One region of the Oceanobacillus sp. HCA-5259 genome, then DNA from elsewhere that is predicted to be linked to it. Evidence: predicted binding sites of a transcription regulator. Region 1 holds the regulator's gene; the other holds the start of a gene.
The links. Region 1 encodes NrdR, which represses ribonucleotide reductase genes. Its sites were predicted from a motif close to AACACNATATATNGTGTT; they were not measured.

Region 1 (15,551 bases):
TTTGCTGCTCCGTCTACTCCATTGATTGTGATATCCCCAATGTAAGTAAGCATTCTTGTTGCACGGTCTCTTGATTTTCTGAATTCAAATAATTCCGGTGTTTTATCAACAAAGGTTGTATCATAGTCCCCCGTGATAAATTGTTTGTGGTGCATTACTTTTTCCAAAAACTGTACATTCGTTTTTATTCCGCGAATTCGGAATTCTTTAAGGTTACGTACCATCTTCCTAATGGCTTGTTCATATGATTTCGCCCATGTCGACACCTTAACTAGTAGAGAATCATAATGCGGGCTAATGATTGCCCCTGAGAAACCATTTCCTGCATCAAGTCTTACGCCAAACCCGCCCCCTGTCCGGTAAGCAAGAATCTTTCCGGTATCAGGCATAAAGTTATTTAACGGATCTTCTGTTGTGACTCTTGACTGGATCGCATACCCATCCGTAATAATATCTTCTTGTTTTGGAACTTGAATTTCTTCTCCATGTAAGCCGTAACCATCCGCGATTAAGATTTGCGTCTGCACAATATCAATTCCAGTAATCATCTCTGTAATCGTATGTTCCACTTGGACACGCGGATTTACTTCAATGAAATAGAACTCGCCTTCTGAAACAAGGAACTCGACTGTCCCGGCATTGAGGTAATCTACATTACGCATTAGGTTCACTGCCGCCTCGCAAATTTCCTCGCGCAGTTCATCTGATAACGTAAGACTAGGAGCAACTTCTATCAGTTTTTGGTGTCTACGCTGAATCGAACAATCTCGTTCATAAAGATGGACGATATCACCATGGCTATCTCCAAGAATCTGGACTTCAATATGTTTTGGATTCGTTAACAATTTTTCTACATAAATCTCATCATCACCAAATGCTGTCTTCGCTTCAGACTTCGTGCGATCATACGCCTCGGAAACTTCTTCAGGGCTATTAACGACCCGCATTCCCCGACCGCCACCACCAAGAGTTGCTTTAATGATGATTGGGTAACCATATTTTTCACCAAAGATAAGAACTTCTTCTATACTATGTACAGCTCCGCTTCCCGGTATGACAGGAATATCTGCGTTCACTGCCTGTTCGCGAGCTTTCACCTTATCCCCAAACATGTCCAAATGCTTGCTTTTCGGACCAATGAAGATAATACCTTCCTCTTCACAACGTTTAGCGAATTCGATGTTTTCGGATAAAAAACCGTAACCCGGATGAATCGCATCGATATTTTTTTCTTTAGCAAGTTCGATAATGCCTTCAATATCAAGGTACGCATCGATCGGCTTCTTATCTTCCCCGATTAAGTATGCTTCATCTGCTTTAAAACGGTGAAGCGAACCTAGGTCTTCTTTTGAATAAACAGCAACCGTTCGTATTCCGAGTTCATTACACGCCCGGAATACCCTGATTGCTATTTCCCCTCGGTTTGCTACTAAGACTTTCTTAATATGCTTTAAATTTACCATGTTTCCCACCTCTGTTTAGTTGTTTTATTTTTCTATCTGCATTATCTTGTTGACTCTCTGTCTCATGTTCCTTCCTTCTCACATTCATTGCAATGTTGTTTAGAACACCCATGGAGATAAGCAATACTAACAATGAAGTACCACCATAACTAATAAATGGCAAGGTAACTCCAGTAATCGGCATTAGCCCACTAATAGCACCTAGGTTAATGAAAGCTTGGATTCCGACCATCGAAGAAATACCAATGGCAAGCAGTGCACCAAAGCTGTCTGTACATTTTCTTGAAATAAAGAAGCCCCTAAGTACAATGACAGCAAGTAAGCCTATTACGATAACTACACCAATAAATCCAAGTTCTTCGGCGATGATAGCCATGATAAAATCAGTATGCGCCTGTGTTAAATAACCCAATTTCTGTACACTTTGTCCAAGTCCCTCTCCAGTAAGCCCACCAACTCCAATCGCTACATAAGATTGGATTAATTGGTATCCATCTGAATCTGGTGTTTCAAATGGCTGGTATGCTCCGGTAAAGCGGGAAATCCTCTCATCTGTCACCATAGACGGTGCAACAAGGAGTAAAAGTCCCATTCCAAAAGCTATTAAAATACTTAAATGCTTCCAGCGGATACCTGAACTAACGATTATAGAACAGGCGATCAAGAAAATAATAGAAGATGTACCGATATCCGGTTGGATAATAATTAAACCGATGAATACACCGGTTAAAATTAACGGAGGGAGTACACCGGTCGTAAATTTATCAATATAAGCTTGCTTCTTGGAATATACGGAAGCAAGGTACATAATCAGCGCAATCTTGGCAAACTCGGCAGGTTGTAAGCTCATTGGTCCAATCTTAAGCCACGATTGGGCGTTATTTACATTTGTTCCAAATAAAATAACACTAACTAGCATGATGAGAACACCTATAACAATAAACTTCATCAATTTCTGATAATACTGATAAGGAAATATACAAGTAACCAGAAATCCAATGAAGCCGAAACCGAACCAGACTGCTTGCCGTTTTAAATAATATGTACTCTCCAGCCCATCCACTACCGCGGTCACCATACTGGCGCTATAGATCATCACAAGGCCGAATGCTGTTAATATCAATGGCGTAATGATTAATGTGTAATCATAGTATTTTAATTTTTTTAACATCCTTCTTCTCCTCAGATTGATAGATTTTAGCGGAAGGATATCGAGAAACTTTTTATAAAGTATAACACAATTAAATAAATAGTACATACTATTTATAAAAAGTTTTTCTTTTACCCACAGTTTTATTTTAACTTACCTAAAACAAAAAAACCTTGCCGAGTTCTTTCAGGCAAAGTTTTGCTGCAAAATCAACATACACAAATCGTTCACAACGTATTTTGTGAGGCTTCATGCAAAATATTAAGCTTCTTCTCCAAATTTTCCAGAAGTGCTTTACCTTCATTCTCGCTGATTAAGTTCAAACGAACAGCAAAATCAATCTCTTTAGAGAGACCGAACATTTGTGTATCCAACACCTCTTCGTAGACCGGGCACTGTGGCATCGTTAAATTTTCTATTTGAACTTCTATTAATCGTAAAATTTTGTCAGCGTCAGCCTTCAGAAGGGCGTAGGCTTTTTCACGATGATTAACTGTCACCTCAGGAACCATTATAATCCCCTCCAGTAATAAAGACTCTTTCTTATATATTAGCGGTTGCTTAAAAAAAATGCAAACAAAATTGAAGGATATCCCGGAAAAGAATTGCTCTTCTCTTGTAAATATCTCGATTAGGTGAAAATATTGAATCAATTTGATAGAATTATAACGTATCGATTGCCGGGTATGAATAAAAAGATTCATAGGGTAATTAATAAAAGATGGGGGCACAAAAATGATTATTCCAATAAAGGGGAATGTAAAGTTTCCAATAACACTTGATCCAAGTGTCTGGATTTTTGATGACAGAAGAATAAAATTTGATGAAGCATTTTCTGATAGGCATGATACGCGCGAAGAACAGGAGCATACATTCAGTTCAGAGGAACGGTTTAACCGGGAAGTAGTTCAAGCAACAAATGATAATAAACCCATTCCCCGCAAAGATGCGGACGAAATTTTAAAGTCGACTTACGTTATACCTTTTAAACCTTTTTTTGAAAATGCAGGAGCGAACGAGGAAGCAACCGGCGCTACAATCGTACAAGCAGACGGTAATGAGATAACGCTCGACTTGGAAGAACTTGCAAATAGTTACTTTTTGTTTTCTTTTGAGGGCAAACCACTAAAAGAAGACGGTCCTGTACATATTTATTTCAGTGATGGCACGAATAAAGACGATCCAATTAAAGGAGTTACCGAAATCATCATCAACTAACCCAAGTCCCGCAGTCTAAAACAGCGAATTACTTTCATTCAGCGTAAGTGCAACTTACTTCTGGAGGTCCGCAGTCCAGACACCTCTCGCTTTCCGCAGGCGGCTGGTGAGCCTCCTCGGGCTGCCGCCCTGCGGGGTCTCACCTTATGCCTTTCCTCCTGCAGGAGTCTCGAGGTGTCTGGACTGCTCCGAGGAAAGGCCAAATTTGGAAAGCGAACGGTGTCAGCGGTTCATTTTAAATAGCAATCTTTTGGATAATTATTTTCATATGACAGGAAGTCCTACGAATATTTTAATTTATTCTGCTAAAAATAAACAAAGCTTTATGAGGAGGTATGAATAATGAATATTCGTAAATGGGGCTTTCTTATTTTATGTCTTGCTGCCCTTTACGGTTGTCAAGGTAAAGACAATGCAGCACAAGAGGAAACGCAGCCAAATAACCGGTTCATGCAAGTGGAGAATAGGAATGATACGGATGATGTGCAGCTGACGAATACGGAAATAGCTGAGCATCTGTCAAACGTTGCAAACAATGTACCAGGAGTTAACGAAGCATCTGCCTTAGTTGCCGGTCCTTACACAGTCGTTGCTATTGATGTCGAGGAAGACATGGATCGTTCACGAGTCGGGACGATCAAATACTCCGTTTCTGAAGCCTTGTATCACGACCCTTGGGGGAAAACGGCAGTAGTAGTCGCGGATGCCGACTTGATGGCTAGAGTGCGCGGGATGGGCGAGCAAATCCAAGCCGGCTATCCTATCCAAGGTATTGTCGATGAACTTTCTGCAATTGTCGGGAGGGCAATGCCTGAATTCCCTGTAATGGATGACCTGCCACAAGAGCAAGATGATAATAAAGAAATGCTTGATGAAGAAGATAAAAATGAATTGGAAGAAATAGAAAACGAACAGTCACATAATAGAAAAGAATAACGAAAAGTGGAGGCGTTCTTGTTTTCAAGGACGCCTCCGTATACTTGTTTATTGAAGTGGTGTATTTTCTTGTTTTTCGTTTTTTTCGTTGTAGTACTGAACTCCAAATTGCGACCCTTCCGATACCATTTTAGCATTTTCCAAATCAGCGTTATCCCTCATATCCGTCTGGTCTGGATGACCAGCTTTTTCAAACGTCGATTCACTTGGATCCATCTGGTTATTAAGAAGATTATTTACCGATTCTTTTATCTTTGATTTTTGTGAGTCATTCAGCAGAAAGTAGCTTGCTGCGCCTGCCCCGATAACACCTGCACCCACAGCTGTAATAATATTACGCTTCTTCATCAACTTTACCTTCCTTTCCAAACGTGAAGTTATCTTTATATTCCCCCATAAAAAAGAATAAAACCTTTATTCGATAAAAAAGATTTTGGTAAAAAAGATTTTCCTAGCATTTACCTATTATGGTATACTTGTTTCATCATCAGGATATATGAGGTGAAAGGATGCAAGTTAAATGTACAATATGCGATGAAATTAATGAACTTCCTGACGACTCATTTAAAGCGAAACGTTTAAGAAACCGCCGGACGTATATGTACCTATGTGACGAATGTTATGAGCGGATTGAAATAAAAACAAAAGCAAGACATGCAACAGGTAAATTCCGGCTTTATGAAGAGAATAAGGAAGAAGATGAATATATTTAAAAAAACGCCCTTATGAGGCGTTTTTTGCTTTTCTTTGCATATGAAGTCTTGTACGATAAATTATAAGTACAATACAGATGACAACAAGGCTTTCTGTCATCGGCAGCTTCATGATGCTGAATATAGTCGTAATATAATTACCGAGAACGAGCATGAAGTAGACGAATATATTTTTTCCCACCGATAACTTTCTTGCAAAACCAAGCTTATAGGCGATTGCTGAAAGTATAAGGTTAATGAAATACATCGTCCAAAAAATATTGTCCGTGCCATAATTGTCTAAGATATAATCTAATACGAAACTAAACGATCCTGTCATACCAATTAATCCCCCAATAACATTCGCTCATTCCATCATACTAAATCTTTTAAATTCATGCTAGGTAAAAGGGAGAATAATTTATTACAATCTAAGGACAGGGTTACCATTTAACCGAAAATAAAACGAAGGTATAACCCCAAACTATGATGAAAAATCCATACATTGAGGTTATACCTAGGTTTATTACAACAAATTATATCTTATTCGTGATCCGATTTATTAGCAATTTCTTCTCTTAGCAGATCTTTAAATGCAGCCCCCGAGAGAGTTGTTGTTGCTTTTTCTCCGTAGCGGCGGTAGGTAACAGTGTTTTCTTCAACTTCCTTGTCTCCAAGTACGAGAGAGAATGGGACTTTTTCGGTTTGGGCTTGACGGATTTTGTAGCCAATTTTCTCATCACGCTCATCCAACTCGACCCGGATTCCTTCTCGCGTTAATGATTCAGCAACTTGTTTTGCGTAATCAAAATGTACTTGTGGAGATACCGGGATTACTTTCACTTGTACAGGAGCTAGCCATGTTGGGAATGCACCTTTGTATTCTTCAATTAAGAATGCAACAAAGCGTTCCATTGTAGAAACGACACCGCGGTGAATAACAACCGGTCGGTGTTCTTTTCCGTCTTCCCCGATATAAGTTAAATCAAAGCGCTCTGGCAGCAATACGTCAAGCTGTACGGTCGAAAGTGTCTCTTCTTTACCGAGTGCCGTTTTTACTTGAATATCAAGCTTCGGTCCATAGAAAGCCGCTTCCCCTTCTGCTTCCACATAATCAAGCTCCAGCTCTTCCATCGTTTCTTTTAATTGACGTTGTGTCATTTCCCACATTGTGTCATCATCAATATATTTTTCCTTATCTTCCGGATCACGGTAAGACAATCTGAAGCTATAATCTTCAATGCCAAAATCTTTATAAACATGTTGGATTAATTCAACAACCCGTTTGAACTCTTCTTTCAGTTGATCAGGACGAGCAAATATATGAGCATCATTTAGCGTCATACCCCGAACACGTTGTAAACCCGCTAACGCCCCGCTCATCTCATAACGGTGCATTAAGCCAAGTTCAGCAATCCGCACTGGCAATTGACGGTAACTCCATAATTGATTTTTAAAAACCATCATATGATGCGGACAGTTCATCGGCCGGAGCACTAATGTTTCGTTATCCATATCCATGGATGGAAACATGTCTTCTTGATAGTGATCCCAATGGCCACTTGTTTCATAAAGTTCCTTACTGCCAAGAACCGGTGTATATACGTGGTCATAGCCTAATTTTTCCTCAAGGTCAACGATATAACGCTCGATAATTCTCCGGATTGTCGCACCTTTTGGCAACCATAAGGGCAGTCCTTGACCGACTTTTTGAGAAACAGTGAATAAATCGAGTTCTTTGCCGAGTTTACGGTGATCTCTTTCTTTTCTCTCTTCTAAGATTTTCAGATACTCTTTAAGCTGAGATTTCTTTTCAAAAGCAGTTCCATAAATTCGTTGAAGCTGTTGATTCTGACTGTCACCTCTCCAGTATGCACCGGAAATACTAAGCAGTTTAAATACTTTAATTTTACTCGTGCTCGGTACATGAACACCACGGCATAGATCGAAAAATTCACCTTGCTCATATATCGTCACCTGCTCCCCTTTAGGGATATCATCGATCAATTCAAGTTTTAGATTATCGCCTATCTCCGCAAAACGTTTTTTCGCTTCTTCCCTTGAAACCTCGATGCGCTTAACTTCCAAGTTCTCATCCACAATACGTTGCATTTCTTTTTCGATTTTCGGCAAATCCTCTGGAGTTAGGGCATGTTCCATATCGATGTCATAATAAAATCCTTCTTCAATGACTGGACCAACTCCGAATTTCACGTCACCGTAGAGACGCTTGATTGCTTGAGCAAGTAAGTGTGCTGTTGAATGACGCAAGATATCAATACCCTCATCATCCCGGTATGTTATGATTTGAATCTCTCCCCCATTTTCAATCGGACGCCGTAAATCCCATGGTTCACCATCAAGCTTAATCGCTAATGCCTGCTTTCTTAATCCTGGTGAAATCGATGCCGCAACTTCTTCCCCTGTCGTACCTTTAGGGAAGTCCTTCTTATTCCCATCTGGGAAGACTAAAGTAATTTCTTCTGCCATCACAAGTCATCTCCTATATCCAATTTATTAAAATACAATAAAAAAACCGTCTCTCTGCATTCATGCAAAGGGACGGTATATCTCTATAACGTGGTTCCACCCAGTTTCCGATTCATAAAAAATCGCTTCAGATCTTTAACGCAGATTAGACGCTACCATTTACTGTTGTTCCACGGCAGTGCTCGGAGGTGGTAATTATTTGACTGCATACGGAAAGCTTTCAGCCAAGGCTTTCTTCTCTTATCTATACAGGGATACAAATAATCATGTCCTCTTCATTGCTGAATTTATATGATTAATTGTATTATAACGCCCGTTTATTGGAAAATCAAGCCTCGGAATATTTTTTTCTATACGCTATTTATTTCCAAAGGTGAAATAGGTATATGGAAAATCCTTAAATGATTGAATATCAACCCTTTCTTGAAAAATATTCAGTACCGTTTGTGTCCGCGGGCTGGATGAGTCGTCCACATACAATTTTATTTTCCGCGGGGCAAGCGCAATCAGTGGTGTAAGATTCCATTCATCCTCAGGTAATCCGAACAAATAAAGGGGAACTTTTTTCATAATAGAACGCAGCTCAACTTTAGAATACGGTTTACCGGTAAAGTGATAATAACTAAATGTATTTCCTCCAACAACGTGGATAAGTGGAACAGCAGGTTCTTTCTTAATGATGTATTCCCTTAACGTATTAATAAATGATTGATGCTCTTCTTCGCGCTTGAATTCATCAATGGCCAGTCCAACATAATGGATGAGATCTTGCTTGAATGCCTTCATCCCCGTCTGAACAATCCAATCGAAATGTACATCTTGCGCATTGCGGATATGCATAAGGAAAATTGCACGTAATAATTGGATGGGATGCTTATTTTTACGGAGCATTTTACAATCCTTATCTTCTCCAGTTACAATCCATTCCGCAAGCTCATAAATTTGTTCGATTTCATGTCCATCAGAAAAATAATAAGTATCTTGAATGATTTCATTGATAATACTTCTTAACCGATGCGTGACATAGACATCAACTAAAGATACTGCGATCGACTGGAAGATGATTTCATTTAATGGTTCCTCGTTGATCGTAAGCTGATTTCCCCGCTTTGCATTGACTTGCCAATATACGGCGATCTGTTTGTTTTGCTGAAATAATCGTTCGCAAAAACATATGACCTCCTTGTCCGACTCAAAGAAAATATCCATTTTTTTCACATCACCCTCATTTACAACCAAACTGCTATATTATATGGACTGGTCGTGAAAAAAATGATAAAACTATTGAAACTAATTACTCGACTTTTACAAGCCCAATCAATTCTACATATCTTAATATAATTTAAAAAGCTCCAACCCCTTTCATACAGCGTAAGTGTCTGCTCTTTCACTAATTAAGACGCTCTAATCGCCGTTCAGTTGCCCGGTGGACGGATGCTTTCCGCGGGCACAGCTGGAGCCTCCTGCGGAAAGCGAGAGGTGTCTGGACTGCGGACCTCCAGAAGAGAGTTACAGATACTTACGCTGTATGAAAGCAAATGGTTCGGCGGGTTTGATTTTAGGGGGTGTATAAGTAAGATAATTAAATGCAAAAAACTCCCTTCTAGTATTAAGTCCGGTTTCTACTAGAAGGAAGTACATTATTTTCTGCGGTTATAGCCCTGAACATGCATGATGTCACTTACTTGTTGGATTCGTTCAATGATTCTTGCGGCCTTTAGTGTTTCAACACCTGTTCGCGTTGTTGCAAGATGTGTTTGCAGTTGTTCCAAATTGTAATTGGATGTGAAAAAGACAGGAAGTCCTTCCATCATACGGTATTGCAGAATGGAACTTAAAATTTCATCCCGAAACCATGCGGAATGCATTTCAGCACCTATATCATCTAGCATGAGAATATCCGTCGTTTTAAATAGATCCATCTTCTCGTTGACGGAATCATCTTTCAATGATGCTTTCATTTCTCTTACGAATTCCGGCATATAAATAATCGTTGATGATATATTGTATTTTTTTAATTCATTCGCGAGAGCTCCTAGCAGGAAGGTTTTCCCTACACCGAAGATTCCATGTAAGTATATTCCCTTCTTCGGAATCTCATATTTTGCTTGTTCCAGGAAGTCGAATATCTTTAGGAGCACTTGCGTCCTGGATGAATCATTATCAATATCGGAAAATCTCGCTTGCAAAATCTCTTTTGGCATGTATAAACTTTGAATTAATTTATTCTGCTCCTGTTCCTTTTCAGCGAGTAATCTGCTATGGCATTTCTCATAACGGATATGAATTTCATCCCCTGTCACTTGCAGAATAGGCGAGTATCCTTGAATCATGTTTTTACATTCACCAAAAGAAGCACAGTGATCGCATTGCTTTGATTGGGATTTGAACTCATATAGTTTAATCAGGTTTTTATCAATCTCTTCTTGCCCCAATTCCGGGTGAATAGCGAGGAATTCTTTGATTTCTGGATCTTGAAGCAACTCTTGTTTCATTTTTTGATAATTTTCTTTAAAACTTTCGCTTTTGTTCATCCACGCTTTTAAGTTCGATTGTATTGGTTTCACTAAAATCACCCTTTTAAAGACTGGTTTAATTTCCTTCTGAATATTGTTGCAGCAACTTTGCGACCTTCCATTGCTCCTTGTTCATTGCAGGGGATTCTTTCTCTTCTTTTTTCTCTTTATGTTTCCCTGACTTATACCAATCTGGAACAATATCATTATTTGACGCACGCCCGTAATTACCTTGATGATTCCGCGCCCGCTTTGCCTTCGCTTCTTCATAACTGGCCTTTTCCTTCTTCGCAAATTCCATAGCTTCCCTTGCTGTCTGTAATTTCGCCCGAGACCAGTGACTTGCAATCTTCTCGAGATAAGCTCTGGACAATTTCATGTTTGTCTGCAATAGCACATAATGGATGAGAACATTCATAACAGCTGGCGGAAGCCCTTGATTCGTCATCACATCGCTGATCAGCTTCAGATCTTGAGCCGAAGCGGAACTTCCACTTGATAAATCTTCCAGTAATTGTTTCGGCGTAATTGTTTCTAACTCACGAATTAATAAATCTTCTCTTGTAAGTGGCTTTTCCGGTTCTTCCGCTTTGATTACTTGCTTATTAAGTTCTTTCTTTTCCACAAGACGGATTGGCTGACTATTGCTTTTTGCTCGATAAATGTCATGGCAAGCCTGTTTAAATTCTTCCCTGTCGAGATAATTCTCCTCATTTAATGACCAATTAACGGCTTTATCGATCTCAAAGCTTTCCAATTCATAGAGAATGAGCATATGAGCAATCAACTTACGGTTTTCTTTCGTCAGAACACGATAAACAGGGATCATCCGTTGCTTCAGCATCTGTTCCAGCCACTGGAAGTCTACTGTCCCGTCTTCCTCAACGGCTACTGCTTCATCTTCATGAACAGTCACTTGAACCATTCCTTCTTTAGGGGTAGTCTGGAATACTTCCTGGAAATCTGCAGTAATATTCTCGCCAGCTTCCGGTACACTGTCTTTTGCGAAAAGATCTTTTAGCTGGTTGAATTTCTGCTCACCAAGGTGATGATAAAGCAGGGATGAACACATTGCTTCTTCAAAGAAACTTTTTGAATCAAACGGACATTGCAAGTTATACGTGTAAATTGTAAACTCGTCCATTTCTTGTTTAAACGTACGTAATAAGCCGATAGCTTCCAGCTTTAAACGGGCATCATAAATTCTATCTAGTGGCAGCATCATGTAATTCATTAACGTATGATGTGTTTGCGGTATTCCTTCTTCCTGCAAGGATACTTCATTCGTAAGGGTTAAATAAAGCATAAGTGGCTCTGTACCAATAAGCGGTTGGTACAAATGTGTTAAAGATTGCAGATAATCAACTGGTAATGCTTTATCCATTCGAACAAAATACCCATCAACAGGTAATAGCTGTCCTATGCTTTTCACTGGATATTCACCCTTTTTATTCTTCCTTTTCCGCTTCATCTTGTTCTTCCGCATTAATCAATTCTTTCAATTCATCTAGAAAAACAGTAACATCTTTGAATTGACGATAGACAGAGGCAAAGCGAACATAGGCCACTTCATCAACCTTAGAGAGTCTTTCCATCACCATTTCCCCGATTAATTCCGAGTCCACTTCTGATGAACCAAGATTCCTCAGTCCTTTTTCAACCTCAAGAGCAATCTCTTCCATCGTTTCAACCGGAACTGGTCGTTTCTCACAGGCACGGATTAATCCGCGGGTCAGCTTATCCCGAGAAAATTCTTGACGCATACCGTCTTTTTTAACGACGATTAATGGAACTTCCTCCATCCGTTCAAATGTTGTGAAACGCTGACCACATCGTTCACATTCTCTTCGGCGCCGAATCGCTCTTCCGTCTTCTATCGGACGGGAATCGGTTACTTTTGTATTTTTATAATTACAGTTTGAACAACGCAACTTCGCTCACCTCTCTACCTTCAAACAAGTTTCATTTATTAGGATAGAAGCCTACACTTCTAAATGTAAAAAATAATATATCCTTTATTTTAACATGTTTCCGTAAAATCTTCTATTCGATTAAAATCCGGACATGGCCAGCCCTGGATACCTAAGTTATCACAGCATTTTTATTATCACGCATGAACGGTCTATATTCCCCCCACATCTAAACAGGAGAGAAGGAATTTCCCACTGAATGAAGTTTCACTTTTTAGTTTCTTATACAATAAAAAGATGCATCTTCGTTCGGCTGCCCCCGGAACGGAAAATGCATCTTTATAGCAGTTTGATTTATCACGCATGAACGGTCTGTAATACCCCCACTGAATGAGTTTCACTTTATGAAATTTTAGCAGTTTGTTTGTACAATAGTGATTCACCAACTAGTTTCGCCAAATCAAGGACGCGTGCAGAGTAGCCCCATTCATTATCATACCAAGCAAGGACTTTAATCTTTTTATCCTCCATTACAATCGTTGATAATCCGTCAACGATAGCTGATGAATCGGTAGTTGTAAAGTCGATTGACACAAGCGGATCCTCCGTATAGCTAATGATACCGTTATAGTCCCTTGCAGCCGCTTCTTTAAAGGCACCATTCACTTCTTCCACCGTAACGCTTTCTTCTACATCAACAACTAGGTCAACGAGCGATACGTCTGGAGTTGGAACACGTAAAGCCATTCCATGCAATTTACCATTCAAATGTGGTAATACTTCGCCAAGTGCTTTTGCGGCTCCTGTAGAAGTTGGAATAATGGATTGTGTACAGCCACGAGCACGGCGAAGGTCTTTGTGAGGATTATCCAAGTTCTTCTGATCGTTTGTGAATGCATGGACTGTAGTCATTAATCCGTTAACAATTTTGAAACGGTCATCAAGGACTTTTACGACTGGTGCTAAACAGTTAGTTGTACATGATGCGTTTGATACAATATGGTGGATATCTCCGTTATATTCTTCATCATTTACACCGATAACGATAGTTTTATCGATTTCTTTACCAGGTGCCGTAATGACAACTTTTTTCGCACCTGCCTGAAGATGTAATCCTGCTGTTTCATTTGTCTTAAACTTCCCTGTTGCTTCAATAACAACATCTATATCAAGTTCATTCCAAGGCAACTTATCCGGCTCCCTGGAACTGACAAGCTTAACTTCTTTACCGTTAATTTGCAGCGCATTGTCAAGCGCTTTCACTTCCCCTTCAAAAATACCATGAACACTATCATATTTAATTAAATGCGCTAACGTTTCGGGCGGGTAGCTTGCATTGACTGCTACAACTTCAAATTGTTCATCCACCATAGCCTGGCGGAACACCATTCTCCCGATACGTCCAAACCCATTAATTGCAATACGAATTTTACCCATCTTTACCCCATTCCTCCCAATAAGTTATACTTTATTATGTATTACTGAAATTAGTATAACACATTAAACTTGGAATGTGTGCTATTTTCATCATAATCCAGATGTTTTAATATTAAGAAAGTTGGTTACCTTATTCGTATCTTATGCAATCCATTTTATTACGGCACTGCTAAGTCAATTAACTTCAAGTATTTGCCACTTTTCTAGCAACTGCCGCAGCTGTTCATATGTTTCTTCCTTCGTGCTATTATTATTAATTACCGCGTCAGCAAGACTTGCTTTTTCCTTTACTGGCATTTGCGACTGGATGCGTTGCATTGCTTCTTCTTCTGTAAACTCATTTCTCGCCATTAAACGCTGTAACTGAATCTCTTGATCGGCATACACGACGAGAACCTTATCTACAAATTCTTGAAGCTTACTCTCAAACAGTAATGGAATATCCAGAACAACACATTGATTACCCTCACGGATGAAGTGATCCCTTTTCTCAAGCATTTTTTTCCGAATGGCAGGGTGGACGATGCCGTTTAATTGTTTCCGCTTCGTCTCGTCGGTAAACACAATTTCACCGAGCTGTTTCCGGTTAAGCGTCTTATCTTCGAGCAGGATATCCTCTCCAAAGGTTTCAATCACTTCTTTATAAGCGTCTTCTCCTGGCTCCACTACTTCTCTTGCCAATATATCAGCATCGATAACTGGGATGCCAAGTTGTCGAAACATCTTGGCAACGGTACTTTTTCCTGTCGCTATACTTCCGGTTAATCCGATGACTAAACTCAAAAAATCTCACCCCTTAGAGAGGCTGGCACTTGGTACATAAATGTGTTCCTCTGCCAGCCACTTTTATTTTTACTATTTTTTGTCCGCAGTCTGTGCATTGTTCATTTTCCTGGCCGTAGACAAACAGCTTCTGCTGGAACATGCCCATTTCCCCTTCAGAATTCACGTAGGAACGGATCGTTGTGCCTCCCGCTTCTACCGCTTCTGTCAAGGTGATGATTGCAGCATCTTTAATTTTTTCAATCTCACTGTCTTTTAATGTGTTCGCCCTTCTCATCGGGTGTACGCCCGCTTTATACAATGTCTCGTCCACATAAATATTACCCAACCCTGTTACGACTGATTGATCAAGCAATACTGCTTTAATCAATCGTTCCGTCTTGTTCAGCTTCTCTTTAAAATAGGGAAAACTAAAGGACGAATCGAATGGCTCCGGCCCTAATTTACGGAGTGGATCGTGTGTCATCTCATCCCCAATCGGATAGAGATGCATCGTACCAAATTTGCGCACATCATGATAATGCAGTGCTTCCCCGTTTGTAAATGTGAAAATAACATGCGTATGTTTATCCTTCTCTGTTTCTTCCGGTAGGACTCTATATTTTCCTTCCATACGTAAATGGGAAACGAGGCAGTAATCATCCAAATAAAATAAGAGGAACTTCCCTCTCCGACCCAACCGTTGAACCGTTTGGCCGACTAGCAAATGTTTAAATTGTTCCACATCATCGGGATGCTTGATAATCTTTCCCCAATGAACTTCTACTGTTTCAATTGTCTTCCCAATGGTTAAATGTTCAAGTGTTCGCTTTATCGTTTCTACCTCTGGTAACTCTGGCATTTCTTCTATCTCCTTATTTAGCGTCAAACCAGCTTTCCCCATACTCATAATCCACTTTGAGTGGTACGAGTATTTCAATCGTCTCTTCCATTGTTGCTGGCACAATTTCAATTAA
Region 2 (15,551 bases), on a different contig from region 1:
GGACTGCCCGCAATCATCTCCACTTCCTGTTCCTTAATTTCTGTGATGGTTTCATCCGTCTGTTCGCGGAAGGCTTCAACTTGATCAAGAGTCCTTACAGACATCGACCGGCCACTTTCGGTGAAGATTTTATAAATTTTATAATCACTTGCTTCTTGCTCTGCCGCTGTTTGCGTTTCTGCAGCAAAGGAAGCAACCGCAACGATAAATTTCCCTTCTGGGTAGATCTCTCGATATTGCTGAATAGCTTCTTTGAGAAAATCATTATTACTGTTTAAAAAGTGAGCATATACGAAGTTCGCGCCCTGCTCTGCCGCAAGCTTCGCACTGTTTGCACTTGCTCCAAGCAGAAATACAGGTACTTTTTCGTCTGGTTTCGGAAGAGCCTCCGCGCCATACAATTCATGGTCTTCCGGCATTGTGTCATGAATAAAATGATGAAGCGTCCTAAATCGTTCATCAAACTTAACATCACTGCCAGCGCCACCGTAACGCAAGGCTTGCGTAGCCAATGAAAAACCGCCTGGCGCCTTCCCTATCCCGAGCTCAACTCTCCCAGGGAAGAGCAAGGATAATAGCTGGAAATCTTCTACTACCTTGAACGGACTATAATGCTGGAGCATCACTCCGCCTGAACCAACTTTAATCGAAGTTGTTTTTGCTAATAAATGAGAGACGAGCACTTCTGGTGAAGTCCCTGCAAGGTCAAGCGTCTGATGGTGTTCTGAAACCCAAAAGCGTTCGTAACCCCATTCTTCTGCTTTTTGCACCAATTCGACCGTCCGTCTCAACGCATCTCCCGCTGTTTTCCCCGGTGAAATCGGGCTTTGATCAAGTATTCCTAATTTATATGTCAAAATATTCTCCCCCTCCTATACTTTACGATTACAAGGCTAGCTCCTTTACATGTTCAGTTGGAGTAACCGAGTCGTCAGCAGAGCCATGATTTCGATGGAAGTCCTTTAAAAACTTTTTCGTCCGCTCCTTCTTGGGATGATCGAATATCTCCTCTGGTGTCCCTTGCTCAACAATTGCTCCATCGGCCATGAAAATTACTTTATCCGCGATATCACGGGCAAAGTTCATTTCATGCGTGACGATAATCATCGTTTTATTGTGATTCGCAATTTTAGAAATGACACGAAGCACTTCTCCCACCCACTCGGGATCAAGTGAAGAAGTCGGTTCATCGAAGAGAATCGCATATGGATTTACTGCAAGCGCCCGGGCTATTCCAACCCGCTGTTGTTGCCCGCCAGACAGTGCAATCGGATATTGATTCGCTTTATCCAAGATTCCTACTTGACTCAGTAAATCTCTTCCCATTTTTTTCGCAGCTTCTTTTTTCATCTTCTTCGCTACGACTAAAGCATGGGTGACATTTTCTAATGCTGTTTTATTTTTAAATAAATTATAATGCTGAAACACCATAGAGGTTTGCATTCTTAATTTATTTATCGTTGTCCGTTTCGTTTGATTCACATCTATCGCAACACCACCAATTTCTATTTGACCTGAATCCGGTCTTTCTAAAAAATTCATGCAACGCAGGAGTGTTGATTTCCCGGAACCAGACGGTCCAATAATTACGACAACTTCTCCCTCATCGACATCAAAACTAATGTCTTTCAAGACAACATGGTCTTTAAAGCTCTTCCGTATGTTCGATACTTTTATCATCAATATCCACCTTTCAAGTGCGCAAATTAATATACTAGTATTCACACCAATTTACTCAGGTTTAGAAATTGAATTGATTATAGCACCTAATCAGTCAACTGACAATAGGCAAAAGTCTAATATATTATTTTTCAAGATGAAAAAGGGGAATTAATGCTGAAAATAATCTTAATGTTATAATAGTACATATACGATTCAATATTTAATTGTGACTTTTTTCACTAAAAAGGAGAAGATAAATAATAGATGCTAAATAATATCACCGTACTTGATTTCGACCAGACATACGAAAAACAATCTTTTCTTAAAGATCAGCATGTTCACCGGATTAACTTGCAATCCGTCCCTAGCACGAACTTATTTTGTGAACGGGACACGTTGAGGAACATCGCTAGAAAAATAGGCGACACAAACAAAGTAACCTTCATCGGAAATGGAAATTATCATTATATCTCCTACATCCTGCTTTCGAAAATCCAACAACCCTTCACATTAGTATTGTTCGATCACCATACAGATACACTGAAAAGTCCTAGTGAAGACTTGATTTCTTGCGGTTCCTGGGTTCTGGAATCGTTGGAACGCCTCCCTAATTTAATGAAAGTATTAATAATCGGGATAAGTGAGGAAGGGGAAAAATATATCCCGCCTTCAATGTACGGAAAAGTGATGCTTTATACAAAACACTTTCTTCGCTTAAACTTTAAAAAGGCGCTTCATTCGATTTTAAAAGAAATTTCCACTGATCTCGTCTACATCAGCATAGATAAAGATGTATTAGACAGAAAAGAAGCAATTACTGCTTGGGACCACGGAAATATGCGATTACGGCAACTTCTAATTATCGTTAAAGAAATTATGAAATACCGAAAGATAAGCGGAATTGATATTTGCGGAGAATATCCGGTAAGTCCGATGACGGAATTTGAACGGGAGACCGTAACAGCAATAAAGAAAAACAGTTACGCAAACGAATATTTAGTAAAACATATACTGCATTGGTTAAGAAAGACGGATCACGACCAAGAAGTTTTACACGCTTAATACAATGGGTAATAGACAATAACCTCTCCCCAATAGAATGAAGCAAATTTAGTAAATAATGAACCCCTCATGAGCCTAATCCAACTCAGAAGGGGTTCTGCCTTATTCCTTATCCAAATAGCTAAAGAAGCTACATCTGTTCTACTAATTTTCCGGATAAATAAATTCATTCAGGTAATAAGGTACAATACTATCATAATAAGCTTTTCTCTCTTCAACAAAATGTCTTATCTCTGTAAAAAATGCATCATCCAGCAAAGGATAACGAACCGTCCGAACTTGATCCAGCACCGAATTATGTTCAATAACCGCGTCAACACTAGCGATTAATTGTTCCACAAGTTTTTCACTCGGCGCGATTCCCATAATGTCTTTATAAATTTGTGCATCTTTTTCAGTGTCCAATGCGTGATACGGCAACTTCATATCGATATGGATACCATCAACAAGCTGCTTGTCATATAAAGTCCGTAACTTATTATAATAAATACCGCTTGTCGTTACGATGATTTTCCCATCAAAAAGATTCCTTACTTGCCTCAATAAATCGCAAACCTTGTCCAATGGGTTAATGAGGAATTCCCCACCGCTGAACATAATTGCATCAAACAGAAAACCACTTTTCTTTAAATAGTCATAAAGATCATCCAGCGTTTTATATTCTTTCGGTGTGTTTGCAATGATTTCATCATAATTATGACACCCGAAACAATGGAGTGGACAACCAGATAAGGAGTGAATCAATAAAGTCGTATGATTAGGCAAATCGGTAAATGTGCGAATAAAGGTATTATATAGTTTCATTATCATATGTTCACCGTGGATTAACGATGAACAACCTCCTTTAGCGCATCTTCTTTCAATCTTTTTCTAATGGTCCAATCATGCCTTCTTGCTTTAGACCAGAAATTATATTTTCCTTCATAATAGCCCTGCTCATCGACGTGGATCCTGTTTCTTGAGATCATTTTCAAATACCCGATCACTCTGCTGAATGTCGCAATATCTTCTGAATCGCAGACCGGACACTGATCTATATTTTTTGCATCTTCCGCAACGATTCTTTGGCCACACTCCATACAAGAAGTAATCGTCGGTGTTAATGTAATATAATTGATCGGCTTCTCAAAAATCTTATCCAAATATTTCGCCAGACTTTCCGGTTTTACCTTCGCTTCCAAGAAATGATGTAAAACACTTCCAGAGGTTGCATATCCTTGAAATTCAGCGCTATTCTCCAACTGTTCCAGAAAATCCTCTTCCGAAAATGGCGTCATACAACCGCTCGTCAAATATGGATTCTCTCCTTCACCTTGTACAAACACTTCCCGCTCGTTTGCTTTTCCCCATTTCAGGTCATGGCGAGCTAATTTAATCGCTGCATTTTCAGCAGGTGCATATTCAATCCCACAGGCAACTTTATCGCGTACAATGAATTCATTCACAATCTCGGTCATATATTGCATAATATCATGAGCAACCATTTTGCCAGCTTTATCTTTCATCCCGTCTTGATATCCTAAGTTAATTAATCCTTCATTCATACCGGTAAGGGCAAACACGTTAAAATAGTTTTTCAAATCTTTATTATAAGCAAAGAAAGTAGGATATAATTCTTTGTTCGCTTCTATCCATTTTCTTTTTGCCATATGCGCTTCTTGCATAACTTCCATATATTCACGTATCTTCACTTTCACAAGTTCCATATCATGTCCGAATTCCAGAAGAACTCGGTTCATATTTAAATTTAGTACTTGGACAGCGCCTGTTGAACCTGTTGATGATCCGAACACGCCTCCTCCCGCTTTCGAGAGCGTTTCTAAATTAATTTGCAGTCTGCAGCAAAGACTTCTGCTCACTTCAGGATCTTTCGCCTGGATTAGCGGATTCAGAGCTTTATAATACGGATCTTCAAATGGCTTTGTTTTAAAGTTTTCGAAATAGACGCCACCCCATTGATACATTTTATCCAATAGTTCGATAAACACGGGATTTTCATAATTGAAGTAATCATCAATTTGCACCGTTAATAATGGGAAGGTAAATGGGATACCATTGCTTCCTGTTCCGTTCCTCATTACCTCAATAATTGCCCGGTTCATTCGGTCAAAGTAAACCTCTGGAATATCTTTATATTGTATATTCCTTCCTTCTCCGCCAATTACAACGTATTCATCCTTGATTTCCTCAGACGGCTTCCCAAACTCTAACGTAATATTTGAAAAGCTGCTCTGAGCTCCGGACCGAAGCGGCATATTAAGCTCCCAAATCAGACTTTGAAACAGTTCTGTTAATTCCTCATCAGTATATGTAGTGCCCCTGCTTTCTTCATCGAATAAATAAGAAGCTGTAATGGTAGAAAGCTGTGCCAACATCACCGCACCGGAAACCTGTTGGGATACTAATGTAACAACATTACTGAAATGCCTGAGTAAAGTAGGTATCCGCTTCGCTGGTTTAGACGTAATCATGTTTTTAGCAAGCGTTGGAATTCCTTTTGTCGCGATATCCATACAACTGATGGATACACAATACGGGGCAAGCTGTTTGTCATGGACATAAACGACACCGTCATCATAAAGCTCTTTCATTCTTGGTGGTAGAATTTGTGTAAATAAAAATTCTTCCTCTGCATGATTCGTTAGATTGTGCCTTAAAAGTGGTAAGGAATAGACATAATTACTATTTTCATGTCTTAAATAATCTGTTTGCTTATTCTCTTGCTGTGATGTGAATTTCTGAACAATATCCATTGTACTTTGGAACATATTAATCCCTCTCCTTTAGACATTTTAATCCATAACTTGATGAACCACCTTCACCTCAACACAATATATTGTACCACTAAGTGACTTCCATCACTATATATAGATTGCGTCGAAAAGAGTACGACTATTTGACAGTTTTGTGAGGTTACTCACGGTCCCCTGCATTTTTAACTAATTTGAAAAAGATAGGTGCGGAGGCAAATTCCTCTTTGGCACCTATCTTTTTCAATAGACTAGTCTTCTAATACTGTCTTCGCAATCGTCTGATCTAATTCTTCAAAGTCATCATAAGAAATCGTTTCGTATAGTTCTTTTCTCGTCTGCATATTAAATACACCATCTGCTTGCGAGCCTTGCTCTTTGATTAGGGTAAAGATCCGTTCATATGCCTTTGCTGCTACTCTCAAAGAAGTTACCGGATAAATGACCATACGGAAGCCCATATTCTGAAATTCTTCTGCAGTAATAAATGGTGTCTTCCCAAACTCCGTCATATTCGCCAGCAACGGGGCATCCACTTTTTCAGCAAACAGACGGAATTCTTCATCCGTTTGTAAAGCTTCAGGGAAGATTGCATCGGCACCAGCTTCAACATAACTTGCTGCGCGCCGGATTGCTGCATCTAGTCCTTCCACCGCCCGTGCATCCGTTCTGGCGACGACAACTAAGGAAGGAGCAACTTCTTTAATTGCTTTAATCTTTTGTACCATTTCCTCTGTCGTAACGAGCTGTTTTCCATTTAAATGTCCACATTTCTTGGGAAGCTGCTGGTCTTCAATCTGAACGGCAGCTACATTTGCTTCCACCATTTCCCGCGCTGTGCGTGCCACGTTTAATACACCGCCAAACCCTGTATCAATATCAACGAGTACTGGTAAATTCGTTGCTCTGACAAGATCCCTTGCCCGTTCTGCTATCTCTGTTGCTGTAACGATACCAAGATCCGGCAGTCCTCTGCTCGCCGTATAAGCTCCGCCAGATAAATATAAAACGGAGAAACCTGCGTCCCTTGCAACTAAGGCAGCCATCGCATCATGTGCCCCCGGTATTTGTAAAATATCCTCCGCTTCCATTTCTTCTTTTAATTTTTCAGCTAATTCCTTCTGTGTTGACAGTTGATCCACAATCCACGCCATACCTGCGTCCTCCTTCTCCATCATTGACACGTATTAATTTATAAGAAATAACTCAACAAATTCATTCACATTCATGTTTGCTAACTTTTCATAATCATAGCTTATCGCTTCAATCTTCTTGCGTTGTTTATCTGTATAATGGGTTGCTAAGTTTTCCGTATACTTCTCCATTATTTTCGGAATGGCTTCCTCACGTCTGAAGCGGTGCCCTAATGGATACTCGCGTTCTACTTCTTCTGTCGATGACCCGTCTTTAAAATGAACTTGAACAGCATTCGCGATTGAACGTTTAGCAGGATCTAGATAGTCCTTTGTATATTCTTTATTTTCTACGACGATCATCTTATCACGCAGAATATCAATGATTGGATTTGCTGCAAAATCATCCTCATAATGTTCTGCCCGTATATCTCCTTCAAGCAGGGCGATAGCCGTTATATATTGTAAACAGTGATCCCGGTCTGCCGGATTATTCAAAGGTCCTTTTTTATCAATAATGCGAATAGCAGATTCATGAGTTGTAATCGTAATTTTATCTATTTCCTCTAAGCGACTAGCGACTTCTGGATGTAACTGTACGCCTGCTTCTGCTGCTGTTTGTGCATGAAATTCAGCTGGGAAGGAAACTTTGAACAACACATTTTCCATTACATAACTATCCAGCGGCTGACTAAGCAATAGTTCTTTCTTATTAAATAAAACATCTTGGAATCCCCAACCCGGAGCACTAAGTGCAGTTGGATAACCCATTTCACCTTGCATGGCCATCAACGCTAGGCGTACTGCTCTACTCGTTGCGTCACCAGCGGCCCAGGATTTTCGTGATCCAGTATTCGGGGCATGACGATACGTTCGTAAGCTTCCATTATCAATCCAAGCATTCGTAAGTGCATTCGTTATTTCTTCCCGTCCACCACCAAGCATTTTCGTGACAACAGCTGTTGATGCTATCTTAACAAAAAGGACATGATCAAGTCCTACCCGATTCAAACTATTCTCGAGCGCAAGCACCCCTTGGATTTCATGTGCTTTGATCATCATTTCCAGTACTTCTTCAACTTTAAGCGGTTCTTTCCCCTTCTGAATTCTTACTTGGCTAAGGTAATCAGCAACCGCGAGAATTCCGCCTAAGTTATCGGATGGATGGCCCCATTCCGCAGCAAGCCATGTATCATTATAGTCGAGCCAGCGAATCATCGCTCCAATATTGAACGCTGCTTGAATAGGGTCAAGTACATGAGAAGTTCCGGGAACTCGCGCCCCATTCGGAACAATTGTCCCTGGCACGACTGGTCCAAGCAATTTCGTACATTCAGGATAATCAAGCGCTAAAATACCACAGCCCAACGTATCGAGTAATACATATTGCGCTGTTTGAAAAGCTTCTTCACTCGTAATATCCTTATTTAATACATAATCCGTGATTTCTTCTATTAACATGTCTGTTTTTTGATAATCATCTGTTTGTAGCATCATTTGTCCTCTCCATTTCCATTTTTTATCCATGATTGACTAAGCGTAACGTGCACCGATATAGTTCACACGAGGTCTATAAAGCCGGTTATTACTGTGCTGCTCAATGACATGAGCAGCTAATCCAGCTGTCCGTGCACTGAAGAAAATAGGTGTATAAAGCGGAATCGGGATTCCCAGTTTCCAGTACACGGGCGCTGCGTAATAGTCTAAATTCGGATAAAGCCCTTTTTCCCTTTCCATTATTCTCTCGCCAGCTTCACACATCTCTAGCAGGGAATAATCGCCATCTCGCATGCAGAGCTGCCGGAGAGCTTCTTTCGTAATAAGGGCTCTCGGATCAATTTTCTTCATATAAACCCTGTGACCAAATCCCATCACTTTTTCCTTTTGTTGCAGCTTATTTAGAAGTAATTCCTCAAATTCTTCTACGGTTTGCACTTCATTTAGCATATACATCACCGCTTCATTCGCTCCGCCATGCAAATTCCCTTTTAACGAGGCAATTGCCCCGGTTAATGCGCCGTAGATATCCGAGTTCGTAGAGGCAATTACTCTTGCAGTAAAGGTGGAATTCGGCATTTCATGCTCGCTATATAAAAGGAGCAAACGATCAAAAATCGCTGCTTCTAAATCACTTGGTTTCTTTCCGGTAATCATGTTTAAAAAGTTTGCACTGTAGGATAAATCGGCTTGCGGATAAATTGGCTCCTCCCCGTGGAAAATTCGATAACTATTAACCGTAATCGTCGGTAGTTGCCCTAATAATTGATAGGCCCGTTTTTTATTTGCCGTAAGCGTTCGGTCTTCTATATCCTCATCGAAACCAGCAAGAATGGATAACCCAGTACGCATTCCATCCATTGGATGTGTCTGCTTTGGTAATAAACGAAGCACTTCGATTACAACTTCCGGAACATCATAATGCTGTTTCAGTGTTCCTTCTATGGAGACTTTTTCCGTCGCTGTGGGTAAGGTACCCTCCAATAATAAATGTACAATTTCCGCATACTCCTTACTCTTAGATAGCTCAATCAGATCATGGCCTTGAATGATGATTTTCTCTTCATCTACATCTAGAAATGAGATTGATGTCTCTGCCGCAATGACTCCTTCTAACCCCGGAACAAACTTTTCCTTTGTTTCCATGAATACCATCCCTCGCTTTTTATTTTCTTACCCGCCTGAAAGCGTTGACAAAGAAGTGATCTAGTGACTTTTTCTCATCTGCCATCATTATAATATTGATTGTAAGATTGGAAAAATATATAATATTGATAATTAGCCATAGATTTTTCCTATATCATAGAGGAGGATGTACTTCGTGAATTATCAGGATTGGGAAATGTTAGCCGCTCTCTATACCACCGAGAATATTACTAAAGCCGCAGAACAGTTATTTGTCTCACAGCCTACCCTAACCTCGCGTATTCAGAAATTGGAAGAACATTATGATGTACAACTCATTATCCGGAAACGAAGAGGAGTTACCTTCACACCAGAAGGAGAACAATTGGCGCAGCATGCACAGAATATGATTCGCGAACAACGCATGATTGAAGAAAAAATTAACAATATGAAAAATCAAGTCACCGGTACACTACGAGTCGGCGTATCCAATTTCTTTGCACTTAATAAAATGCCGAAGTTATTGCGATTATTTAAACAGGAATATCCTCATGTAGAATTCCAAATGGTTACCGGATGGAGCAGTGCCATGCACCGCCTCGTTTTAAACAACGAAGTGCATCTAAGTTTTATTAAAGGGGACTATCCATGGAAAGGAAAAAGGGAGCTTTTATATGAGGAAGAAATCTGTGTTGCCTCACCGTGGGATTTCACATGGGACGATCTCCCCAATATGCCCCGGATTGATTATCATACCGACGAAAATATGAAGAGTTTGGTGGATGAATGGTGGTACCATCAATATTCCAAGCGTCCAAATACGACAATCCAAGTCAATCAAGTGGAAACATGCAAAGAGATGATTGTAAATGGCCTTGGTTTTTCCATTCTTGCAAATTTAGTTGTCCGTCCCTATCCAGAGCTATTTGTAAAACCACTCTATAAACCATCAGGAGAGCCAATGATAAGGAAAACGTGGATGTATTATCATGAAGACTCATTACAATTAAACATTGTCCATGCCTTTATTCGTTTTATTAGAGGGGTGGATGTTAAAGCAATATAGTCATTTACTGTATCCTTTCATTCAGCGTAAGTGCAACCTTCTCCTGGAGGTCCACAGTCCAGACACCTCTCGCTTTCCGCAGGCGGCTGGTGAGCCTCCTCGGGCTAAGCACTAAGGGGTCTCACCTATGCCTTTCGACGAACAGGAAGTTCTAATGCCGGCGTTGGTCACAGGACGTGACCGTTCTTAGACGGCCTCCTGCAGGAGTCTCGAGGTGTCTGGACTGCTCCGAGGGAAAGCCCAACTTGGTACACTATTTTTCATTTAGAAATAAATAACTTATTACAATGCGATAGTTTCCATTAATAATAACGTTCTCTACCAGTTCAGTTGCCCGGCGGACGGTGACTCCTGCGGGAAAAGCACGTGTCCAGACCTGAGCAGGAAGCGATTTTCTTCCGAGAGCAGACTAAGAACGCTCTTATGTGGCAACGTCTGACATTAACGTCCTGTGAGTCAACGCTGAGGCCGTGCCTTAGGATGCGCATCCGTCCGCCGGGCAACTGAACGGTAATTAGAACGCCAATAGAATGAATGCACAAAATACTTACGCTGAATGAAAGTAATTGTCAGTTGATTTTGAGTGAGAGAGGAGATTTTGATGCTACCATTTACGGAAAAGGTCATTCAAATTATCAAAGATATCCCCGAGGGAAAAGTTATGACTTATGGACAAGTAGCAAAGCTCGCGGGGAATCCACGCGCAGCTCGGCAAGTTGCTCGGATTCTTCATACGATGAGCAGAAAACATCACCTGCCATGGCATCGGGTCATTAATGCTAAAGGACAGATCGCGATGAAAGACGAAGGAAAGTTCAATGAACAGCGCTTGTCTTTGGAAGCAGAGGGTATTGAAGTCAACAATGCTGGAAAAGTTGATTTAATGAAATATAGAGAAGAACCCTAGATTAATTGAGTTATTTATGCTATTATTTTCAATTATACACACAATTAGTATTCGCAATATTTATAGTTTTTATTTAGGGGGAGGTAATTCATTTTGGAAACATTAGGTAAAATAAGTAGATTTGCCACAAGTACATTTGCTTTATGGGTTATTATATTTGCAGCACTTAGTTTCTTTATCCCGCAAGGTTTTGCGTGGATTGCGCCTCACGTATCGCTATTATTAGGTATTATTATGTTCGGGATGGGACTTACCCTTACCGTTGATGATTTTAAAGGTGTGTTTCTTGCTCCAAAAAGTGTATTAATTGGTGTCGTTGCCCAATATACAATCATGCCTCTCACGGCTTTTGCACTGGCGTATGCTTTTAACTTACCTCCTGAAATTGCAGCGGGAGTAATCTTAGTAGGTTGTTGTCCTGGAGGCACATCCTCTAACGTCATGACGTTTATGGCAAAGGGAAATACCGCATTATCTGTAACAATCACTGCGGTTTCCACATTACTTGCACCAATCATGACACCAACACTCACTTATTTACTCGCAAGCCAATGGCTATCGGTTTCCTTCATGGACATGTTCTTATCGATCGTCCAAGTTGTGTTACTGCCAATTATTCTAGGTGTCGTTATTCGAATGCTGTTTAGTAAGCAAGTCAACAAAAGCATGGATGTCTTACCTCTCATTTCCGTCGTCGGGATAGTTGCGGTTGCTTCAGCTGTTGTAGCGGTCAATAAAGAATCGATCATGACGTCTGGACTATTAATTTTTGCAGTCGTCGTCCTCCATAATTGTATTGGATATTTACTCGGATACATCGCTGCAAAAGCACTTAAGCTGGATTTCAAAGATCAAAAAGCAATTTCCATTGAAGTTGGAATGCAGAACTCAGGGCTCGCAGCCTCTCTTGGTCTCGCTCACTTTACACCAATTGCTGCCGTACCTGGTGCTATCTTTAGTGTCTGGCATAATATTTCAGGTCCGCTCCTTGCAAACTGGTGGGCAAAAAGAAGCCAGGATGATTCAGACGATAAGAAAGCAGCATAATATCTTTTACCATTCCAAGACCTGTATGATAGGATTAACCTCCCTATTATGCAGGTTTTTTCCATGAATGAATCGATTCCTATGTATGATTTCACATCTTTTTGCGAATGGATAATAACATACACTCAAAGATGAGGAGGATGTTCTCTGAAATTTTCTATTCGTGGAGACGCTCATAAACTCTATCTTCGTTTAAAAGAAATGCCAACTGAAGAGATAAAAAAGAGTCGTTATTTACAAGAAACGAAAGCAATAAAAGAATTTTACCAAACGCTCGACAAGGAAACATTACAATTAATTTATTACCAAATAGCAAAAGAAAAGAACGGTACCGGGATCATCCCAATCTTTGCAACAGCGATTCCCTGGCTCCTCTTTCTCTTTGCTAATCCGTTGGAAAGTTTTCTTTTTCAAGATGGAAGTTCCTACTGGATAATTTTCGCATTCCTTTATTTAGTTCTTCTCAGCATCAGTTTAATCTTACATTTTAAAGAAAAAGCATGGGCTGTCGTGCATGTGAAAATTATTCAAGACATTTTGGCGGAGCGGTGATAGGTATATCTCAACTTTATCAAATAAAGCCGAAATGATTTACTTTGAAATTCCCCTTTACAAGCGGCTAAATTCATTAATCTAATAAAATACCCTGAGTTCTTCAGTTAATAAAATAAGAAACAGCCTTGAACCCATATGAATAATGAATTCTCGGCTGTTTCATTTGTTCACTAAAGTTTTTGTGTTTCTTATCCTTTTTTACTCTATTTTTAATTTCTCCCAAAGTTATTTACTGATCTGCACGAAACAGCCGAGAAGATAAATTAATGCATGATTAACATTTTCGCTCATTATGGCGTTACTAGCATAATCCTCTCTAAAAGGGGGGCAAAGACTTTTTTCTTAACGATTCAAGTTTGTGCTTTCTCTATTGTTTTACCAAAGTTAGGTTGGCGTTTTTCCTTGAATGCTTGAACACCTTCTTCATGATCTTCCGTAGTAATAAGAGATGCTTGGGCAATACGTTCTAGTTCAAGTATTTCATCTAGTGTAGAATTATAAGATTGATTAGTAATCTTTTTTATAAAGCCATATGCAATAGTAGGACCTAAAGCTAACTTGCCAGCAAATTCATTCACCTTATTTTGAAAGTCATCTAGTGGATAAATGTGATTAACAATACCCAATGCATGTGCTTTCTCAGCAGTAATCGGTTCTGCACTGAATAATAGTTCTTTAGCAAGATAGGGACCTAATAATCTTGGCAAGAAATATAATCCACCACCATCAGATATTAAGCCAACTCTTGAAAAACTTAAAGCAAATTTACTGTTATCTGCAGCTAGTATAAGATCACTTGCCAATGCTAAATTAAACCCAGCTCCAGCTGCAAAGCCATGTACTGCCGCAATAATTGGCTTTTCTAAGTCCCTCATCAATAGAATTAATTCATTCAATGTTCCAATATGATCATAGGCTTCTAACGGCGCTTTCTTTCCCATAGTCTTTACATCTCCACCAGAGCTAAATGATCGTCCTGAACCTGATAGGACAACAACTCGTATTGTTTTGTCGTTTTTAGCAAGCTTAAAAGCATTTATTAAGGCCTCCATCATTTCTGGGCTAAAGGCATTTAAACTTTCCGGTCGATTTAGTGTAAGATGCATTATCCCTGCGTTAATTGTTATAATTAAATCTTCACTTTGAGTGTTTTTCATTATTTTCATTCTCCTTTTAGTTCATTTATTAAAAGCAGACTTTTTAATGAGTGAATCACTTACTTACCCCACTAAAAACTTCTTCAAGTTTATTCCTAATTGAATCTGGAATGGGTTCAGTTTTTTGCTCTGCATAATTAAAACAAACTAATGTAGCTGTGGCACGAGCAACCACTTCTTCTTTACTATTTGTAATTTCATGATGTACCGTAAAGCTCTTTGTTCCAATATCTGTAACAATAGTAGAAACCTTTAATATTTTGCCTCCAAAAGCTTGTGATATATAATCACATTTAGTGGAAGCTAAAATAAAATTAATCATCAATGGATTTTTATTAGTCTTTCCAATTCCAATTTCATAGAAAAACTTTGTCCGTGCTTCTTCAAAATATAAAAAATAACTTGTGTTATTTATATGACCAGCTGCATCTGTTTCCGCAAATCGAACAAATACCTCTATATCAAATGATTTTGTCATGGTAACCTCCCTAAAATTAAATTAATGTTGAAAACCCAAAATCTATCAACCTAGCTATTCCGCCTCAATAATTGTTGCAATACCCTGGCCTCCACCGATACAGGCGGTGATAAGTGCGTATCTCCCATTTGCACGTCTTAATTCATAGACAGCTTTTGTTGCAAGAATTGCTCCTGTGGCTCCTAGTGGATGCCCATGAGAAATAGCACCGCCATTAACATTTAATTTTTCCGGATCTAAATGAAGTTCCCTATCACAGGCAATTACTTGTGCTGCGAAAGCTTCATTTAATTCAATAATATCCATCTCATTTAAATGAAGGCCCGACTTCTCCATAACCTTTCTAGTAGCTGGAACGGGACCTATCCCCATAATATTCGGATCGACGCCAGCAACTGCTGAAGCGCGGATCGTTGCCAATGGCTGAACACCTAATTCTTCTGCCTTTTCTCTTGACATAATCACAAGAGCCGATGCAGCATCGTTTAATCCTGAACTGCTCCCTGCTGTCACTGTTCCTCCTTTTAGAAAAGTCGGTTGTAATTTAGATAACCCTTCGATTGTCGTCTCCGGCCGAGGATGTTCATCCGTTTTAAAAACAATGGGTTCCCCTTTTCGAACTGGAACGCTAATTGGTACAATTTGTTCCTCAAAGCGTCCTTCTTCCATTGCTTTAGCCATTCTTTGTTGACTCCGTAATGAAAATTCATCCTGCTCTTCTCTACTAATTTCATATTTTCTCACCAAATTTTCTGCCGTTATGCCCATTGGTGGATCGCCTATTTCCTTTGGTGAAAGTTGAGAGCCGCGAAACTGTGGTGGTGCTGAACTATATGCCCCTTCAGCTCTGTCCATCAAATATGGTGCACGACTCATACTCTCTGTACCACCAGCAACATAAATATCACCATCTCCTGCTCGAATTGCTTGTGCAGCTAAATGAATAGCATTAATTCCTGAACCGCACTGGCGATCAATTGTAAGACCCGGTAATTCCATTGACAATTCCGTTTGCAAGGCTGTTAACCTAGCAATATTTCCTCCACCACTTAATACATTTCCAAGAATCACATCATCGATAGATTGCGGATCAATACCTGTACGCTTAATTG

Region 2: a site for NrdR is predicted at 5,550-5,567, ahead of nrdD (anaerobic ribonucleoside-triphosphate reductase). Genes of this name have one in related genera too.

Annotation. Positions count from the first base shown of each region.
Region 1 covers NZ_JBBKBV010000008.1:42,777-58,327, reverse strand. The annotation lists gene pyc (pyruvate carboxylase) at 1-1,463, opposite strand, end outside; gene ftsW (putative lipid II flippase FtsW) at 1,441-2,634, opposite strand; gene WKU33_RS06945 (YlaN family protein) at 2,841-3,125, opposite strand; gene WKU33_RS06940 (hypothetical protein) at 3,349-3,831, shown strand; gene WKU33_RS06935 (YhcN/YlaJ family sporulation lipoprotein) at 4,174-4,767, shown strand; gene WKU33_RS06930 (hypothetical protein) at 4,816-5,115, opposite strand; gene WKU33_RS06925 (YlaI family protein) at 5,277-5,480, shown strand; gene WKU33_RS06920 (YlaH-like family protein) at 5,491-5,799, opposite strand; gene thrS (threonine--tRNA ligase) at 6,003-7,949, opposite strand; gene ytxC (sporulation protein YtxC) at 8,307-9,158, opposite strand; gene dnaI (primosomal protein DnaI) at 9,590-10,516, opposite strand; gene WKU33_RS06900 (replication initiation and membrane attachment family protein) at 10,542-11,936, opposite strand; gene nrdR (transcriptional regulator NrdR) at 11,914-12,396, opposite strand; gene WKU33_RS06890 (glyceraldehyde-3-phosphate dehydrogenase) at 12,778-13,812, opposite strand; gene coaE (dephospho-CoA kinase) at 13,987-14,595, opposite strand; gene mutM (DNA-formamidopyrimidine glycosylase) at 14,609-15,436, opposite strand; gene polA (DNA polymerase I) at 15,450-15,551, opposite strand, start outside.
Region 2 covers NZ_JBBKBV010000022.1:7,513-23,063, forward strand. The annotation lists gene WKU33_RS12370 (LLM class flavin-dependent oxidoreductase) at 1-857, opposite strand, end outside; gene WKU33_RS12375 (amino acid ABC transporter ATP-binding protein) at 886-1,680, opposite strand; gene WKU33_RS12380 (arginase family protein) at 1,927-2,724, shown strand; gene WKU33_RS12385 (4Fe-4S cluster-binding domain-containing protein) at 2,869-3,528, opposite strand; gene nrdD (anaerobic ribonucleoside-triphosphate reductase) at 3,549-5,477, opposite strand; gene prpB (methylisocitrate lyase) at 5,726-6,628, opposite strand; gene WKU33_RS12400 (bifunctional 2-methylcitrate dehydratase/aconitate hydratase) at 6,662-8,101, opposite strand; gene mmgD (citrate synthase) at 8,141-9,250, opposite strand; gene WKU33_RS12410 (LysR family transcriptional regulator) at 9,417-10,295, shown strand; gene WKU33_RS12415 (MGMT family protein) at 10,897-11,202, shown strand; gene WKU33_RS12420 (bile acid:sodium symporter family protein) at 11,296-12,249, shown strand; gene WKU33_RS12425 (hypothetical protein) at 12,451-12,801, shown strand; gene WKU33_RS12430 (enoyl-CoA hydratase/isomerase family protein) at 13,155-13,961, opposite strand; gene WKU33_RS12435 (acyl-CoA thioesterase) at 14,017-14,439, opposite strand; gene WKU33_RS12440 (thiolase family protein) at 14,494-15,551, opposite strand, start outside.